DNA from 4 places in the Peribacillus aracenensis genome. Region 1 is predicted to be linked to each of the others. Evidence: riboswitches for the same ligand, from Rfam matches in the RefSeq annotation. Region 1 holds a riboswitch; each other region holds the start of a gene.
The links. Region 1 has a riboswitch for preQ1 ahead of queF (preQ(1) synthase). Riboswitches for the same ligand answer to the same signal wherever they lie in the genome.
Positions count from the first base shown of each region.

Region 2: it holds a riboswitch for preQ1, as region 1 does, so the genes downstream of both, N0M92_RS24450 (QueT transporter family protein) here and queF (preQ(1) synthase) in region 1, are expected to answer to the same signal.
Region 3: it holds a riboswitch for preQ1, as region 1 does, so the genes downstream of both, queC (7-cyano-7-deazaguanine synthase QueC) here and queF (preQ(1) synthase) in region 1, are expected to answer to the same signal.
Region 4: it holds a riboswitch for preQ1, as region 1 does, so the genes downstream of both, N0M92_RS09755 (VUT family protein) here and queF (preQ(1) synthase) in region 1, are expected to answer to the same signal.

Region 1 is NZ_JANZMJ010000014.1:51,493-56,222, reverse strand. Features, by position in the region: gene N0M92_RS15150 (aspartate kinase) at 172-1,518, opposite strand; gene queF (preQ(1) synthase) at 1,722-2,222, opposite strand; PreQ1 riboswitch class I at 2,327-2,372, opposite strand; gene N0M92_RS15140 (DMT family transporter) at 2,503-3,360, shown strand; gene N0M92_RS15135 (BA3454 family stress response protein) at 3,452-3,742, shown strand; gene N0M92_RS15130 (YfmQ family protein) at 4,070-4,525, opposite strand.
Region 2 is NZ_JANZMJ010000035.1:50,143-54,872, reverse strand. Features, by position in the region: gene adhP (alcohol dehydrogenase AdhP) at 1-646, opposite strand, end outside; gene N0M92_RS24465 (DUF3892 domain-containing protein) at 936-1,232, shown strand; gene N0M92_RS24460 (hypothetical protein) at 1,309-2,121, opposite strand; gene N0M92_RS24455 (YbaK/EbsC family protein) at 2,253-2,774, opposite strand; PreQ1 riboswitch class I at 2,945-2,989, shown strand; gene N0M92_RS24450 (QueT transporter family protein) at 2,996-3,481, shown strand; gene N0M92_RS24445 (TVP38/TMEM64 family protein) at 3,604-4,260, shown strand; gene N0M92_RS24440 (PAS domain-containing sensor histidine kinase) at 4,375-4,730, shown strand, end outside.
Region 3 is NZ_JANZMJ010000007.1:105,960-110,689, forward strand. Features, by position in the region: gene queE (7-carboxy-7-deazaguanine synthase QueE) at 1-622, opposite strand, end outside; gene queD (6-carboxytetrahydropterin synthase QueD) at 615-1,085, opposite strand; gene queC (7-cyano-7-deazaguanine synthase QueC) at 1,085-1,750, opposite strand; PreQ1 riboswitch class I at 1,806-1,848, opposite strand; gene N0M92_RS09805 (methyl-accepting chemotaxis protein) at 2,034-3,713, shown strand; gene N0M92_RS09810 (hypothetical protein) at 4,166-4,381, shown strand.
Region 4 is NZ_JANZMJ010000007.1:99,638-104,367, reverse strand. Features, by position in the region: gene N0M92_RS09775 (hypothetical protein) at 1-178, shown strand, start outside; gene N0M92_RS09770 (HD domain-containing protein) at 175-1,146, shown strand; gene N0M92_RS09765 (SRPBCC family protein) at 1,371-1,811, opposite strand; gene N0M92_RS09760 (SRPBCC family protein) at 1,856-2,332, opposite strand; PreQ1 riboswitch class I at 2,548-2,590, shown strand; gene N0M92_RS09755 (VUT family protein) at 2,641-3,183, shown strand; gene N0M92_RS09750 (hypothetical protein) at 3,204-3,353, shown strand; gene N0M92_RS09745 (PadR family transcriptional regulator) at 3,690-4,010, opposite strand; gene N0M92_RS09740 (alpha/beta hydrolase) at 4,321-4,730, shown strand, end outside.

The DNA.
Region 1 (4,730 bases):
AAGACAGACAGCCTGATCCCTACAGCGTATCTGTTAGCTTGGAATGATTACCCCCAAACAGTCATTGTCACTATCATAAAGAACCCGATGAAAAATCCAGCGTTTTGTATAGTGACTAAAAGATTAATCACAAAAACCCCCTTCTAAAAGGAGGTCTTTGAACTATTATTCTCAAAAGAACTCGTGATATAATGCCTGAATTGCCGTCTCTTCGTTATGCCCTTTCACACCGAACATCATGCTTACCTCCGAAGAGCCTTGATTGATCATCTCAATATTCACCTTCGCTTCGGCCAAGGCTTTTGACGCTCTTGCCGTTGTACCGACATTATGGCGCATTCCTTCCCCTACAACCATGATCAAGGCAAGATCATGCTCCACATTCACTTCATCAGCATGAAGCTCTTTCTTGATTCGTGAAATGATTTTCTTCTCGGCTTCACCCTTCATCTGGTCCTGCCTTAGAATAAGCGTCACATCATCGATACCTGATGGAATATGTTCATATGAAACTCCATAATCTTCGAGGATGTGCAGCAGTTTCCGGCCAAAACCAACTTCCCTGTTCATCAAATATTTGCTAATGTAAATGCTGCAAAATCCTTTATCACTTGCAATGCCAATAACCGGCCCATTCTTATTATCCCGTGTACTTACAATGCGGGTCCCTTGTGCAGCCGGATTGTTCGTATTCTGGATATGGACAGGTATTCCCGCTCGGAATGCTGGAATCAGCGCCTCATCATGAAATACCGAGAAACCTGCATAAGAAAGTTCACGCATTTCACGATAAGTTAATTCCCGGATTCCCTTTGGATTGGAAACCACATTTGGATTCACCGCATAAACGGCATCCACGTCCGTAAAGTTCTCATACAAATCAGCTTTGACCCCATTCGCAAGAATCGAACCCGTAATATCGGAACCGCTTCTTGAGAAGGTTAAAACATCACCATCTAACGTATAACCGAAGAACCCTGGGAATATTACGATTCCAGGCTCATCACGCAGAGCATATAATCGATCATAAGATTCTGGCAGCACCTTGGTAAATCCACCTTCATCCGTTACGATCAAGCCAGCCTTTTTCGGATTTATATACTGCGCCTCTACTCCAAGGCTTTGGAAATAACCTGCGACCAGCTTTGCATTATTATCCTCGCCACTTGCCTTCAAAGTATCCAAATAGCGCTTCGGGTTAGTTTGGTCTGCATGCAACAGCGCCATTAAATTTTCGCGGATCCCAGTGACGACACTCTCGGATATATCCAGTTCTTCAGCAATGCTCGCATAGCGGGATACGACATCCTCTATCAAATGCTCTCCGTTATCCCCGCGCAGCTGCTGTTCAGCAGCTTCAATCAATAAATCCGTCACCTTTATATCATCGGAATTGCGTTTCCCTGGAGCCGAAACGACTACAATCTTCCTCTCTGGATCAGAAACAACAATTTCGAATACCTTTCTCAACTGTTCACCTGACGCAAGTGAACTTCCACCAAACTTTGCAACTTTCATCTCGACAACCCCTATTTTCGTAAATATTCTGTCAAAATTATCTCTCCCTATTATTACGCTTTTTCTCGAAACAATCAAGTGGAAATTCCATTACTGAAGGACAAATGTATTTTTAAAAAGGACAAAACAACAAGACCACTAATCGATAATAGCTAAAAAACTAAAAAAGACAACGGGCATTTGCCCATTGTCTCTCCTATTCTTTAGCGATTATCCACGGTTTCAGGATATAAGTCATGGTTCATCAAGCGGTAATCCGCCATTTCCTCATACTTCGTACCTGGTTTCCCATAATTCGTGTAAGGGTCGATGGAGATTCCGCCCCTAGGTGTAAACTTGCCCCAGACTTCAATATATTTAGGATCCATCAATTCGATTAAATCATTCATGATGATGTTCATGCAGTCTTCATGGAAATCACCGTGATTGCGGAAGCTGAATAAATAAAGTTTCAATGATTTGCTTTCCACCATTTTCACACTTGGAATATAGCTTATGTAAATGGTCGCAAAGTCCGGCTGGCCCGTTATCGGACATAAGCTAGTGAATTCCGGGCAATTGAATTTGACGAAATAATCCCGGTTCGGATGTTTGTTATCGAATGACTCAAGGATTTCAGGCGCATAGTCGAATGTATATTTTGTTCCTTGATTCCCAAGCAGTGTGATATCTTTTTTTAACTCTTCTTCTTTTCTTCCAGACATTAAAAGTCCTCCTAATCCCACGTTTCAGGGAGATTCATAAAATGGGCCTCTATATAACAAAAACCATATCTCCTCAAAGATATGGTTGATTCGCGAAAAATATCAAAGCCATAGTTTTTTTAAGAGGGTGATGCTATGAACCTCTCCCGTTTATCGGGAAATATTTTAAAATTGTCATAGTAAATATAGAAAAAAATATCTAATCTGTCAATCATACTTTTAAAATTTGGTTTGATTCCTGCATGCATTCGGCTTAAAATGTAGAAGAAGTTTATCCTACATGAAGGAAGAGATTACGTCAATGTGGATTTTTGCAGCCCTCATCACTAGTTTATGTTTTGGAATCAATAACAGCATTTTTAAATGGAGTAGCGGAAAGGGTTACTCAAAAGTACATATCCAATTCTTCTTTTATTTTTCAGCTTTTATTTTGGCCATATCTTATGGAGTATCTGTGGATGGTTTACAGTTTAACTGGCTGTCCATCATGCTTGGTGGAGCCATTGGGGTACTGAACGCTAATGGTAATATCCAGATGGCAAGCGCCTTTGAAAAAGGACCGGCAAGCTTGACATCTCCTTTAATCGCAGCGAATGCAATATTCCCCATTCTCTGTGCAGCTTTAATTTTTCACGAACATATTTCTACTTTGCAGTGGAGTGGAATCGTCTGCATGTTTCTCGCTACATTAGTCATTCAGTATACACCTAATGCTAAAGGCAACCATCAATATGTCCCATGGATGATGCACACATTATTATCCATTTTATCTTTTGGTGTGCTAGGCATTCTTATGACGACATCAACACGTCTTCATTTAAATTCCCTTGATATTCTGGTATCAATGTACGGAGGCGGAACTCTTTATCTTCTTTCGGCTCTGGCCTTTAAAAAGGAAAAAATCAAGCTAAAGGAAATCAAAATCGGTTCCTTGGTAGGCCTTTTAAGCACTATAGGCTATGGATGTTATTTCTTTGCGTTGAACACTGGCATCGCAAGCATCATCTTCCCTGTCGTCAGCCTGAACTGTTTAGTTGTCGTATTCGCAGGATGTTATTTATTCAAGGAAAAACTAAAAAACTATCAAGTTGCCGGCGTACTTGCAGCATTAATCGGCATTATCTTGACTAAAATATGAATATAGTTCATTTACAAAGACGACCTGGCTGCTACGAGTACAAGCCAGGTCGTTTTTTTATTGTGCCGGGAAATAGGGTGGTCAAAAAAAAGTGTTGACACGCTCCCTGAAATATCAGATAATTTTGAATATTAATTCTTTATGTTTTACTACTTTTGAAATGTTTGAAAAATCCTCTGTCACGGGTATTAAAGAAATAGGTACAACCACCCCATTTAATTCTGAATTAGGAAAGGAAAGATGCATAATGGTAAAAGTTACGGTAACGGTTGATTTTCAAGGAAAATCTTATCAAACTAACGTCCTTACTAAACCGGATACAGATCATGAAGTAATTTTACAACAAGCGCTTCATCAAGTTGAAAAACAATGGAAAGCATAAAAAGGCAGGCATCGCAATAGATACCTGCTTTTTTATTACCATTTAAATAATTTCATATGCACGATGAAAGAACCTCTTACAGTAATTCCCTCTCTTTTAATTGCATTTTCCAAAAGAAACTAAAATTAAGATGTCAGTTTGTGTACTAGATTTTTAATAAAATTCATTAAAAACCGGTCTCAGTCTGTAGACAAAAGGGTTCTATATTAAGTTAATTGAAACGCAGGGTACGAGACTCCTGCGTGAAAAGCGAGTCCCTGGAGTGGAAATTAACGGTTAAATTGTCTACAGTCTAAGACGGTCCTTAAAGAGACCGTCATTTTTTTATTAAACTAATTTACTTATTAATGGCACGGAACGCTCTTGGAGGCTATCTGAAAGAAGACTATAAGAAATGACTTTCTTCTTGTACTGTTTGACTACATCGACGTGGTCATTGTAAATGTATACAAATAACCTAACATCCTTTTTGCTTCTTTTAGTATCAATGACCAATGGAATCCCACTGTTCTCTGGGTGTAAAAACAATTGCTCGTTCCCTGGGAATATATGATTTTTTTTCAAAAATCTAGCGTTATTAAAATAACTAATGACTTGAATTTTTTCTATACCTTCCAAACGTTTTCCGTCAAAGGTTACGATCGCATTCTCGCCACTAATTTCTGAGTGCATTTTAAATTTGCTGATAATCCAATTAACTGCATCGGTTGGAAGGCAGGAAACCAATATTTTTAACAAACTTAAGATAATGGTCAAAATCAAGACCGGCAATGTCAATTTCATCATCTCCGCCGCGTTTATAAATGCGTATATCGCTTATTGTATCAAAAGGTCCGACAGCTTTTCTTAGAAAATGTGTACGTTCTATTAACGTTACTTCTGTAAAACATTTTTACTTGAACGCACGGCCAAACTTCGATAGGGACAATTATCCGTTTATACATATAATGTTCCGAAATGGTCATACTAAACAAAATGGGTTCATCAA
Region 2 (4,730 bases), on a different contig from region 1:
GCCCATTAACCGTATAATCCGCCCCAAGTTCAGTTGCCAGATCCAGCTTATCATCTTGAATATCGACAGCAATTACATTAAAGCCCATCGCTTTTGCATATTGCAGGGCAACATGTCCCAATCCGCCAATTCCATAAACCGCTACCCAATCGCCTGGTTTTGCTTCTGACACCTTTAGCGCTTTATAAGTCGTTACACCTGCACAGAAAATTGGTGAAATCTCCGCAAAGTCAAGCCCTTCTGGAACCTTCACCACATATTTGGCGGGTGCTTTACAATATTCCGCATATCCTCCGTCCACGGAATAGCCTGCATTCAATTGATCCAAGCAAAGCGTTTCCCTTCCGGTCAGGCAATATTCACAATCGCCACAGGCCGAATAAAGCCATGGGATCCCAACACGGTCACCTACTTTCAAGGAAGTTACGCCTTCTGCCACCTTTTCTATAATGCCCACACCCTCATGTCCGGGGATAAGCGGAAGCTTGGGTTTTACCGGCCAATCACCATGTACCGCATGCAAATCGGTATGACATACGCCACAGGCTTTAATTTTCACTAATATCTCACCATATTCCAACTCGGGGATGGGAACTTCTTTAATCTCAAGTTTTTGGTTAAATTCATTGACGACCGCCGCTTTCATTGTCTTGACCTTTTGTTTTTCATTTACAGTGCTTGCCCCTTGTTTTACATTCATGATTCATTTTCCTCCCTTAATCCAGTGGATATTATTTCTTGCTACTACTTACACCTGCTACTTACACAAGATGCAAGTGCCATGCCACTGCAAAAAAGCAAAAAGACAGCATTCACTTTAATAAAGTGCCGAAAAATCGGCCCATTTGGACGAATTAACGGCTCAAGTTGGACGAAATCCGGTTTGTATATTGCAGAAAAAATGGCTCACCCTATAAATAGGAGGTGTCTAAAACATGGACCAATTTGAAAAAGCCTATGAATCATATAAACAGCAGGGAACACCGCAAGCAAACCAAGCTGATTCAGCAGGAAAAGAAGAAATCATCGCTGTAAGGAAAAATGAAGAGGACAATATAATCGCCATCAAGACGAACTCCGGCCGCGAACTCGACTACCCCACAGCCCTTTCGGAAGCCAAAGCAGGCAACCTGGCCAATGTTGACGTCTTTCATAAATATGGACGTGACATATTGCGGAGTGAGCCCGATGGGATAAAAGAAAATAATCTGGATCAACTGCCGGAGTTTTAAGGGGGAGACTGCCCGATATGGGCAGTTTTTTCTATTTGGATGCGCTAAAAAAGAACCCGCATGATTAGCTGGATCCTTATTTTTCATACTGATAGGATTCAGAGATTTCGAGCAGTCGGCCACAGGACTCGACAACCTCGATGATTTCCATCCATGACATGTCCAGACCCAATTCATTAGCATGGGAAATCTTATCCCGTAATTTCCGGATGGCATTTGCATCCTTCTTCCCTTTACTTTTCGAAGGGATTTGGAAGAAGCGCCTCAAATCTTTATCTTTATGTATGATATCGAATTTATCACTGATTTGCAGGCACTCGATTATATTGATATCCTCGTTTTTATCGATTCTCCTTCTATATAATTCGGTTGCCTTTTCAAAACGGTCTTCGCTGATCATTGGATACCAGCTGCCATCGCCGAATCTATCCTGGATGATATCGCTCATCCTCATTTCCAATAAAGTAATGTATCCGAATATCAGCATCCTGATCGGAGGCTTTTGAAGGTCGGCATGGGTAATCAACTTTTTAATCGAATTATTCTCTAATACGAACACCCTTGTTTTATTCTTGAAAATCTGGAGAAGCTGGATCAAAGGGGTTGAATCCGAAACCATTTCCCTTGGTGAAAAGTTTCTCAAATATTCAGAAATGCTTCCATCACCGAGTTCTTCCCTTTCGATATACCCGATGATTTCCCCCTGATCTTGCACTGCCAATATATCAAAGTTCTTTTTTTCCAATGCTTTCTGGATATCCACTGCCAGATCGTTTTTATGGCAAAACTCAAGCTCCTGGGCAATGCTCTTAACCGTTATATTCTCTTCATAAAGAGTTTTAAGACTAAAATAGCAGTTATTGCCTTTTCTTTTGCTTTCATTTAACATCTTTCAACCTCCACTCAGGAACACTTTCCGCCCGATTTTCCGCTTAAATCATAGAAAATGTATGCCGCCGCCACTAAAATAAAGTCCACCGTAGTGGACTCAATACCATTCATGTGGATTTTATGAAACCATCAAAGGCCATTAACTGCATTGCCTACCGTCGTTTCCTCATTTTCCTTCTCTTCCCAACCTTTGCATACATCCACCCAATCCTTAGCACCTGAATATTCAAACAACTCAGCGAGTTTAAGTTCTATGGCAGAGTTCGCACTGCCGCATGCCGGGAACAATGTATCAAAGCGTTTCATCGATACATCAAGAAAAACAGCTAGATCATTTGCCAAACCAAACGGGCAAACCCCTCCGATGGCATGGCCGGTCTGTGCAAGCACTTCTTCAGGTGAAAGCATACGTGCTTTGAAACCGAACGTCTGACGAAATTTCTTATTATCCACTTTCGCGTCCCCTGCGGCAACAACCAAAATGGCTTTTTCACCTTCTCCCTTAAAGGAAAGAGTCTTAGCAATCCGCGCTGGGATAACACCGATGGTTTCCGCTGCTTCAATCACCGTAGCACTTGATGTTTCGAACTCCATTACATCGCCTTCCCGATCCCATTGTTTAAAATGGCTTTTGACACTCTCGATTGACATCCTATATTCACTCCTTTGAAGTACATATTGAAATAATATCATCCATCATTGCAATAAATCAAAATCCAATTGAGCTACTTCCCCTGCTTGAAAACTTATAAATTAAAACCATTCTTTACAAATTGACGAAACAAGCTTACATGGGATACTATTAAACATCGGGCAAACGCCTAAACGTGGTTCGTAACCATCCCACGATAAAAAACTAGGGAGAGAGTAAAATGAATGTTCGTACACTCGTAATAAGCGGGTTATTGGCTGCCTTGTATGTGGCGGTCTCATTGGTATTCCAACCAATATCATTTCAGATGTTCCAATTTCGTGTACCGGAAATATTGAATCATCTGATTGTATTCAATAAAAAGTATATCTACGGTATCGTCGGCGGAGTCTTCATATCGAATCTGCTCTTTTCCCCGATGGTGCCATATGACTTGATTTTCGGGGTGGGGCAATCTCTGCTCGCCTTGTTGCTTGTCATTTTTGTTTCTCGGTTCATAAAAGGCATTAAAGGACGGATGATCGCAACGATTATCTTTTTCACGTTCACAATGTTTTTAATTGCAATTGAGCTGAATCTTGCCCTGGGCTTCCCATTCTGGTTAAGCTGGATGACCACGGCTGTCGGTGAATTCGTTGTCCTCTTGATTGGAGCGCCAATCATTTATGGAATGAACAAAAGAATTCAGTTTGAAAAGTGGCTTTAATGGAATCTTCGTGTCTGAAACCCACTATAATGGAAAAGAGCTGTCTGCAATGATGCGGCAGCTCTTTTTTTCACCAATGAACTCGAAAATGATAAACTACTAGTAAGAATGGTGGTGGCCCTTTGAAAAAAATCCTGACCATAATCGGTCTATTGGTAATCGCAATATTTATTTTCTATAATGCAGAGTTATTCACTTTGGTTTGGAAAAGTGATCTGGATTCTGTTATTGGCATTTTGAAGGAAAACCTTTTGCTTACATTTATTGTGACATTCGTATTGATGTTTGTACAAAATTCTTTTACAATCATCCCCTTAATTTTGCTCCTGACCATCAATGTCACGATATTCGGATTCATATATGGATATCTATGGAGTTGGTTTACAAGCGTTGTTGCCTCAGGTTTCATTTTTTATGCAGCAAGAAACTGGTTTCAGGAACTTCTCATAAAGAAAATTAGCGAAAAATGGCAAGAAACTGTTGTAGAGCATGGCTTCATGTACGTTTTTACAGGCAGGATTTTCCCTCTGATCCCAACAAGCTTAATTAACTTGGTAGCTGGTGTCAGCACCGTCACTTTCAAGGATTTTTTATTAGCGACGGCACTTGGTAACCTTATTTACTTTTTCTTCCTTTCGCTCATTCCATATGGACTGTTATCTGTTGAAATGAACCAATATACGCTAGCAGCACTCGCACTCGTCCTCTTACTATTTTTCATTATCTATAAGCGTGCAAAAAAGAAAAGGAAACAAACCTTTTTCAGAAAAAACAGGTGACCACTTTGATCCTGTTTTTTTATTTAGGAATCTGCATATATTTTTTTCCGATAGTTTGTTAAAATGTGTATGTAATTTTACCTTAGAAATGTCTTAAAATCAGGGAGAATCTCCATGTCCAAACGCTCCATCTTAGCAATATATATCCTATCCGGGATTCTTACACTAGTCGTGTTCGACTATTTTTTAACTACAAATATCCAAAACAAAGAGGTCTTCATTCAACTTCAAAGAGCGGAAGGATTTGTTTTCCTTTTATCAATAGGCTTGGTTTTATATCTTTATTTAGCTAAAAGGGAAGAATTCAAGCAATTAAAAGAAGCTGAGCAACGTCGGCGGACACTCATCAATTCAATGGTGGATTTCGTTAACTTCAAGGATGGTGATGGCCGTTGGCTTGAATCCAATACCTTCGGCCTGCAATTATTTCAATTGGAGCATGTAGACTATAAGGGAAAAAGAGACAGCGA
Region 3 (4,730 bases), on a different contig from region 1:
TCTTCAAAAGACCGCTGATCAATTGACGATCATCCGCCGTCCTGCTATCGTCATTGCCGACCTGCAAATAAAAAGGAATATCCGGGTAACGACCATGTACATGTTTGGCATATTGATAATCTTCCTCATTAAAGACGACAATCTTCAATGAGACATGGTTTTCAGGATTCCGATTGGCAAGGTTCAAGAGGATTTGGTCGAGCACCGTAAAGTCCGTGTTCATTCTAGAGCTCGGCGGCTTAGGTGAAATCGTCAGTTCATCAATATCGAGAAACCAATCCTGCCATCGGCTCCCTTGTGTTTCGACACCTATCTTCATTTTATTTTCATGCAAGATCGCTATCAACCCGTTTAGGTTTTTCAGCAGAGCCGGGTTTCCGCCTGATATCGTCACGAAGGAAAAACCGGAACCCCCAATTCGCTTCAGCTCATCCCATATTTCTCTTGCAGTCATTTGGACGGTATCTTCCTTACCGGTGCCATCCCAAGTAAATGCGGAATCACACCAGGCACATGAATAATCGCAGCCTGCCGTCCGAACGAACATGGTTTTTTGACCAATGACCATTCCCTCACCTTGGATGGTCGGTCCGAAGATTTCCATAACCGGGAGTTTACTCACTTTCCATCCACTCCCGTCTGGCTTCGGCATAGCTTGTCGGCGTTTCGTATAGTCGAACAAATTCGACTCTAGCACCCTCATATTCTTTTAATGAAAGGGCTTCGGCCATTTTTTCATAAATCCAGACAACCATATTTTCAGCTGTTGTATTCATGAGCGGCAGGGTTTCATTCAAATAACGATGATCCAGGTGGATTTCAATTTCATTTTTCCATATATCCTTGATGTCCCCGAAATCTATCATCAAACCGCGTGAATCCGTATATCCGCTCAATCCGAATATGACCTTATATGTGTGGCCATGCAGGTTCTTGCATTTTCCTTCATAGTCATGCAGATGGTGCGCCGCGTCAAAGGTGAATTCCTTACTCACAAGAACCCTCTTGGTTGTATACTTCAATTGGCTGCGCTGAATGTCTTCATCTATTTTTTGGAGTTTATCCACTATTGTAAAACCGTACATCATGAAAGCACCTTCCGTCTGCTTACATAGTCATCCAGTCCTTTTTTCCGCAGATTACATGCCGGACAATCTCCACAGCCGTCGGAGATGATTCCGTTATAGCAAGTCAGGGTCTTTTCGCGGACAAAGTCGAAGGCGCCAAGCTGATCCGCAAGCTCCCATGTTTCTTCTTTATTAAGCCACATTAGCGGCGTATCAATCACGAATGACTGGTCCATCGACAAGTTCAAGGTCACATTCAACGATTTAATGAATACATCGCGGCAGTCAGGATATCCGCTGAAATCCGTTTCACAGACACCGGTGATAATATGTTTAGCGCCAATCTGACTCGCCAGCACTCCGGCAAACGAAAGGAACAGCAAATTCCTCCCTGGTACGAACGTCGACGGCAATTCCCCTTCTTCTCCGTCCGCAACTGCAATATCACTTCTCGTCAATGCATTCGGTGCCAGTTGGTTCAGCAGCGACATGTCAAGGATATGATGGTTCACGCCCAATTCCTTGGCGATGCTTTGAGCGCATTCGATTTCCAAGCTATGCCGCTGATTATAATCGAACGTCACCGCTTCCACTTCCTCAAATCTCTCCAATGCCCAGAACAGGCACGTCGTACTGTCCTGACCTCCGCTAAACACAACCACTGCCTTTTCTTTCTTCTTCATTTCTATAAAACTCCTTTTTACGGAAAAAAACAGCACCCTAAGAATAGAGCACTGTTTCTCCTTAGTTTTTTTGAGAGGGTAGCTAGAACCTCTTCCGCCTTAACGCGGAATATTATATTTTTCCAAGTCAATAGTAACTTGAAAACGATCATAAATCAAGTTGATTATATTTAGTGAATAGTAGAGCTGATGGAAAATTTGGTTATCTTTTCATTGCTTAAATATCCCATTATCCGTCCGATAAAATAGTGTGAATAAAATATCGATAAAGGGGTCCATTAATTTGAAAAGCATTAAAGGAAAGGTATTGGTGGCATTTTCACTCATCATATCTTTATGTGTCATATTAGGAGCATTCAACATTTACAGCAGCAACAAGTCACTGGTATATTCCCAGAATATCATCGAAAAGGAACTTCCGCTTCTTATCCAAGATGAAAAGCTGCTATATAATCTAGCACAAAGAACCGCATTCGCCCGAGCCTATATTCTATATGGTGACGAGAGTTATAAAGAAAGGTTCTTACAATATACTGAAGACAGCAAGGTCATCCAGGAAGATCTCCTGGCTTTGAGCGATTCTGATAAAGTGAAGGCATTGATCGAGAAAAGCCGGGATTGGAGGATGATGATTGTAGACCGGGTATTTCCACAATATGAAAAGGGAAATGAAGAACGAGCGAAAGAGATACTCAAAAATGAAGTGGCGCCAATCAGCAATGAAGTAATGGAGGGTTTCAAGGAGCTTGCTTCGGAACGCGAGGAATTGATTGTCGCTTCAGGTGAAACCGTCATCGCAAGCGGGAAATCGGTAAAGACGACAAGTATCATCATATCCATTGCGGCAGTCCTTATCGGCCTTCTGCTGGCGCTTGTGACTGCCAACCTCATTACCACCCCCCTCCTTAAAATCAGGGACAGGATGAAAATGGTGGCTGACGGAGAGCTGAATCATGAGCCCCTGGAGCAAAAGTCATATGATGAAATGGGCGAATTAACGGTATCCGCCAACCAAATGCAGAAAAACCTTCGTGATACGATCGAAAAAATGCTCGTTGTATCCGAATCCGTTTCCAACCAAAGTGAGAATCTGACTCAATCAGCAAATGAAGTCCAGCAGGGCAGCAAACAAATAGCGACTACCATGCATGAACTTTCGGAAGGTTCGGAGTCACAGGCCAACCGGGCAGCTGAAGTGGTTCGCATGATGGATGATTTCACCGGCAGAATCGAGTTGGCCCGCCTAGAAGGAGTGAATGTTGCTAAAAGTTCAACCGAAATCCTTTTCTTGACCAAGGAGGGCACCACTTTAATGCGCAGTTCGATCAAACAGATGCAATATATTGATGGGATTGTAAAAAATGCCGTAGAGCAAGTGAAAGGGCTCGATTCCCAATCGCAGCAAATTTCACAGCTTGTACAGGTCATCAAGAATATATCCAATCAAACCAATCTATTGGCACTGAATGCTGCCATAGAAGCCGCTCGTGCCGGTGAACATGGCAAGGGCTTTGCCGTCGTCGCCGATGAAGTGCGGAAACTCGCTGAAGAGGTCACACACTCCGTTGGGGATATCACCAATATTGTCTCCGCCATTCAAACGGATTCAAAAACAGTCGTCCACTCCCTGGAAGATGGTTATGCACAAGTGGACGAAGGCACGAAACAAATCACGCTCACAGGCCAAACCTTTGAAACAATCAATCACTCTGTCGGGAATATGGAAATGAAAATACAGCATATAACAGACGAATTGAACTATATCTCCACAAATAGCAAAAATATCAATCAGGCTATCGAAGATATCGCCGCGGTGTCTGAAGAGTCCGCAGCTGGAATCGAACAAGTCTCCGCCTCTGCTCAGCAATCCAGCTCTTCGATGGATGAAGTCACGAGTCATGCCAGTGAACTTGCATCATCGGCAGAACTGCTGACTGAACAGGTTAGGAAGTTCCAATTATGACACTAGCAATTTCCCGGCACATGAATGCGGGAAATTGCTTTTCCCTCCCATTATATAGATTGTTTCATTTTCGTAAATTCGGGGAATAAATAACTATAGCCAATAATAGATCATTAAAAAGCAAATCTATCAAAAGCGGCGGCTGGAAGTGAATATTTTCCTTTATTTTCAGAATATTTAGTGTATAATTGATTAAAGGAATATTTTAACTTAAATAACCATCACTTCCAATAACCGCTACTGCACATCCCGACATTCCCTTTCAACACCATGCACGGGCACTTATACTCAGTAAGGATCCATTGCATCTTTCTCTCGAATCAAACCGTACACGACTTTTTTCACACAAAAAAACACGATTTTCACTCCAAATTTGTAAAAAAAGGTTAAATTTCACACTTTATATGTTACTATTAAACTAAGACCTTTTAACCCCATAAGGAGGAATTCATATGAAACGTTTTTTCAAATTCATAACAGATTTTAACGAAAGAAAAGCACTGGAACGGGAAACCGAAGAATTCTTTCGCAAAGAACATGAAAATTATATGAAGATGAATCCTGACAATCAAGGAAAAAGAAGGAGATTAGCTCCTAGACTTTATGTGATTGATGGCGGTAAAAAGGACTCCAACCTTGAGATTTCTGACAGAAAGAAATCAAGTTAACCTGATTCCTTCCATAATCAGCTACCAAAAGCTGTAGCTTAAGACCCACAAACGGTAAATCTCCATGAAAAATGGAAATTCGTGACCATTCCATTCATTTACAATATATAAGCCGAAAGCTCAGATATGCTTCTGAGCTTTTTTTCTATTTCATTCTTCTATAAACACTATATCTATAGAAGAAACTAGGTATTTTTTAAAAAAAATGGGTTAACTTTAGTTTATTTCATGTTTAAGGTAAAAGTTCCATTATAGTCGCGGGGTATTCTCTGAGGAAAAAACCGGAAAATACACAAAAAAAGAGATGTGTTCTTTTACTCATCTTTGATCAAATTCAAAAGAGTTCAAC
Region 4 (4,730 bases), on a different contig from region 1:
GGTAATAATAAATGAAATCATCTCGATAGAAGGAATTGATGAGGTCAATCCAGGGGATATCGATTTGAATGATGAAGAAGAAATAATAAAATTGGCAAAAAGGCAATATGAACAAAATGAAAAGGGGGAAATAATTTTTACAGAACCACCTACTAATGGGGGAGGCGGCAGTTATTGATAGTTTTGGATAGTATCTATGGGAAACACATTGTAGAGGGAGTTCTTGAAGAGCTGATTCTAAGCAAACCCGTCCAAAGATTAAAGGGGATACATCAAGGCGGGGCAAGTTATTTAGTTAATGAGAAGTGGGACGTTACACGATTTGACCATTCACTTGGTGTGATGCTTTTAATTAAAGCGCTTGGAGGTTCATTGGAGGAACAAATCGCGGGCTTGCTGCATGACGTATCCCATACTGCATTCTCACATGTTATTGATTTCGTTCTGGATTGTAAGGATGAAGATTATCATGAAAAGATATATGATCACGTCATTATGGAATCAGAAATCCCATTTATACTGAAGAAGTATGGATTTGATTGTGAAGTCATAGTTCAATCAAAATGGGAATTGCTTGAACAGCCAGCACCTGAGTTATGCGCCGATCGGGTAGATTATACTCTCCGGGATATGTATCAATATGGACATATCACACTGGAATCCGTTCAAGACTTCTTAGACCATGTAATCATAATAAATGGAAGGATGTATCTGGATAATATTGAATCGGCGGAATGGTTTGTGAAAACGTATTACAGTGAAGTTATTGATTTTTTCATGAACCCACTTAATATATATGGCTATGATGTATTGGCAAAGACCTTAAAATTGGCTTTGGCTAAAAATCTGATCAGCCTTGATGACTTACTCGGTACAGATGAAGAAGTTATGTCCTTGTTAAGCTCCACTGAAGACCATGAGGTGAAAAACCTGTTAAAACGGATCCATGGTAACGTAAAGGTGATAGAAAATCAATTGGAATACGATTTACATCGGAAAAATAAAGTGCGCCTTATTGATCCTTCCGTTATTGAAGGAACCCAATTATTAAGAGCATCCAGTTTATCAGAAAGAGTTAAGAAAATGGGAATGGAAGCCTATGAAAAAGCTTCGAAGGGCATATATCTAAAAGTGATTTCCGATTAAATGTCATGTCCAACCATACGGAAAGTAAAACTCAAGGGTGATATCCATCCTTGAGTTTTTTCTCGGAAGAATTTAAAGTCTCCTCCCGTATGCTTTCTTTGACCTTGATTAAGGAAAGAAGGTAAGACTCAATAGGACCCAACATGCTTAAAAATCTTAAGTATCATTGTGCCGGGAGTCAGGACGCCCAACTGCATTTTATCTGAACCAGCACCATTTAAGAATTAAAAAATTATAGATGCTCTCAAAGTATTAACCCCATTTTCTAAGTAACCCTTTAAACATGTTAATGTATAAACCCAACCTTCCTTTTGTCCTATCATTTTATTTATCAATTCGGGGTCGTCTTCTTTCAAACCTGATTCGTTCACTTCAATAATTGTACTCATTTTATCCGACTCTTTTAGGGTAATTGTAACAATCGTTTCTTGATCATTTCCTCCCCATGAGAACACGATTTTCCTATTTTCCTCTACTTCCAATACATGAATGGCCACTTCAGCATCGTATTCGTTATATCTCAATGTAAGCGTCCTGCCTTGTTCCCATCTATCAGAACTCGATGAGAACCAGAAATTCCCGATTCTTTCTGGGTCCACTATGGCTTCAAACACTTCCTTGGTTGGTTTGGCTATTTTAAACTTCGTGATTATTTGCGTATCCATCACTATCAACTCTCTTTCGATTTTTTTAAGTTTTCCACTACCACTTAATGATCCCGAACTACTGTTATCGGCGGCAGGGTCCGTCCCGTTTCAAGCAAGCTCTTCAGGTTACTTAGAATTGCTGGCCATCCATTATTCAAGCCTTCAAAGGTATGATCATCATATACGAAATCCGTCTCCAGAAGCTCTTCATGCCTAAGCGTTAATTTCAAAGTCGAATCATCCATGGGCTGCAGTATAAAAGTGACCCGGGTAGGCTGCTCGCGAGGTGTTTCGTCTCCTGTCATGTTCCAAGTGAACGAGAGCAGGTGCAGCGGCTCACACTTGAGTACTTTACCATGATCAGTAATACGCCCATCTTCCAGCATATATGTAACGCTTGAGCCTTCTTGCCAGTCAGACTGGACTTGGCATCCAAAATGGTACCTCTTCGTGACCTCACCGCTCGTCAGGGCTTCCCAAAGCTTCTCTGGTGTGGTTGCGATATAAATAGCATGAACAAACGATGGTTTTTTTATCATCTTTTTCCTCCTCGCGTTTATACCTCATATCAAGATCGTAACATTATTCTATCAATCATTTTCGGCTTTTCATATACAGCTGGTCAAGCAGTTTTCTGCGACAAAAATCGGCAGAGTCATTGAATTGACCATTGTCCGTGCAAGCCATATGGAAACTTCTTGATTTCCAATCGCTTTCAAGCTACGATAAATAAGGAAAATGATAATCCGCTCGGGCGGAAGAGGTTCTAGCTACCCTCTCAAAAAAACTAAGGGGAACAGTGCTCTTTCTTAGGGTGCTGTTTTTTCTGTATAAGGAGAATTAAGAAATGTTAAGAATTTTATTGTATTTAGTATCCATCATCACGGCGAATGTGGTTACAGCAGCTTTTGCGCCATTGCATTTTGGCATGTTCATCATTCCGATGGGTACATTGCTCATTGGGGGAACCTTCATCTTTCGAGATCTCGTCCAGAATAAATTCGGCCGCGCAAAGACCTATATATGTATCGTCACTGCACTTATTTTATCTGCGTGTGTATCATTTTTATTAGGAGATACGTTATTGATTGTATTTGCTTCCGCATTATCGTTCGTGGTCGCAGAAACAGCGGATACGGAAATATATACCCGTTTAAAACTCCCGATGAGCTGGAGAGTGTTTTACAGCGGAATCGTTGGAGGGTTTTTCGATTCGGTGATATTTGTCGTGATTGGCCTAAGTCCATTGGGTGCCAATATATTGCCATGGGAAGCAGTACCTGCTGCGGTCATCGGCCAAATCATCGTTAAAACGATCATTCAGTCAATTGGTGCCGTACTGTTGGGACGAATCAACGTAGAGCTGGAGAAACGTGTAGTCTCCAGTTAAAGCTAGGAGGGATGCACTCGATGGATGGAATCAAAAAAGAAAAAGATAAATGCTATTGCCTCGAGGCTTTTCGTGAAAAATATGGCCCGCATGTTCAAGGGGATTGTATGAAGCTCTCTTGCGCCAATTATCGCAAGCATAAAGGAATAGACAAAAAAAGACCTAATTAGGTCTTTTTTTTGCGTGAACGGAGTAACTCACGAGTAAACGGTGCGGAATCATGAGTGTAGTATGAATTCACGAGTAAAAGTGCAAAACTCACGAGTAAAAGTGCAAAACTCACGAGTAAAAGTGCAAAACTCACGAGTAAATGTGCGAAACTCACAAGTAAATGGTGCGAAATCATGAGTGCGGTATGAATTCACGAGTAAAAGTGCAAAACTCACGAGTAAAAGCGCGAAACTCACGAGTAAAACAGCAAATTCACGAGTAAACAGCCCAAACTCAGCAAAAAAAAGTTTCCTGCGCCTTTCCAAGTAATGGGTGCAGAGAGCTTTTTATTTTGTTTAGAATTGCTCTGCGCTTTTCCGGACTAATTTTTCCAGGAAGTAAAAGCATTCTCGTTTCCGTTCAAGTTCGGTTTGTCCATTTTCGGTGACATGATAATATTTCCTGCGGCCTGAATCTGACTCTTTCCAATGGCCTGTAATGAATTCTTTTTTTTCTAATCGTTTAAGGGCGGAGTAGAGGGTGCCTTCACTTATTTGATATTTTCCCATGCTCATTTCCTTCAAGATCTTCGTGATTTCATAGCCGTATAGCCTTTTTTGTGAGAGAAGTGAAAGTAAAAGGAGGTCAATGCTTCCCTTCATTAATTCTTTATCCAAATAAATTCTCCTCCTTTTCATTTTTAAAGTGTAATATGGTGTACATCGTAACACAAGGTGCATTTTACTTTTCTTTAAAAAAATGGTTAAATGACGATTGCTAAATAATTTTAATCATAGTAAAATGTGCTTCGGAACGAATGAGTTGTGAAGAGTGTGGTAAGGATACAATATACATGATTTAATTGTTTTAATGAAAATTCGGAATAGAATAGAAGAATCACTACTCAAGGGGTATTAATTGATTTTTTTTCGAAAATCATTTAGATTCTATTTATCAACATGAGCAAAGAAAGAAGGTCCTAGATAGATGAAAGTGAAAGCACCTGAGTCATTCACATACAGAGGTGGAAAAAGAGCTGTTCTTTTACTTCACGGGTTTACCGGAAGTACAGGAGATATGAAGAAATTAGGAAAGTACTTGAATGATCTCGACTATACTTGCCACGGACCTCTTTATAGTGGGCACGGAGTATCAGCCGAGGAACTTGTTAAAACAGGTCCAAAGGAATGGTGGAAAGACGTAGTTGATGGTTATAATTTCCTTAAAGATGAAGGCTATGAGGAAATTGCTGTTGTGGGAATTTCTTTAGGAGGAGTTTTCTCATTAAAAGTGGGAATTGAATTGCCTGTAACAGGGGTGGTTTCAATGTGCGCTCCGACGAAAGGAAAAAGTATCGATCGACAAAAGAACCGCTTGCTCAATTATGCACAGGCTTA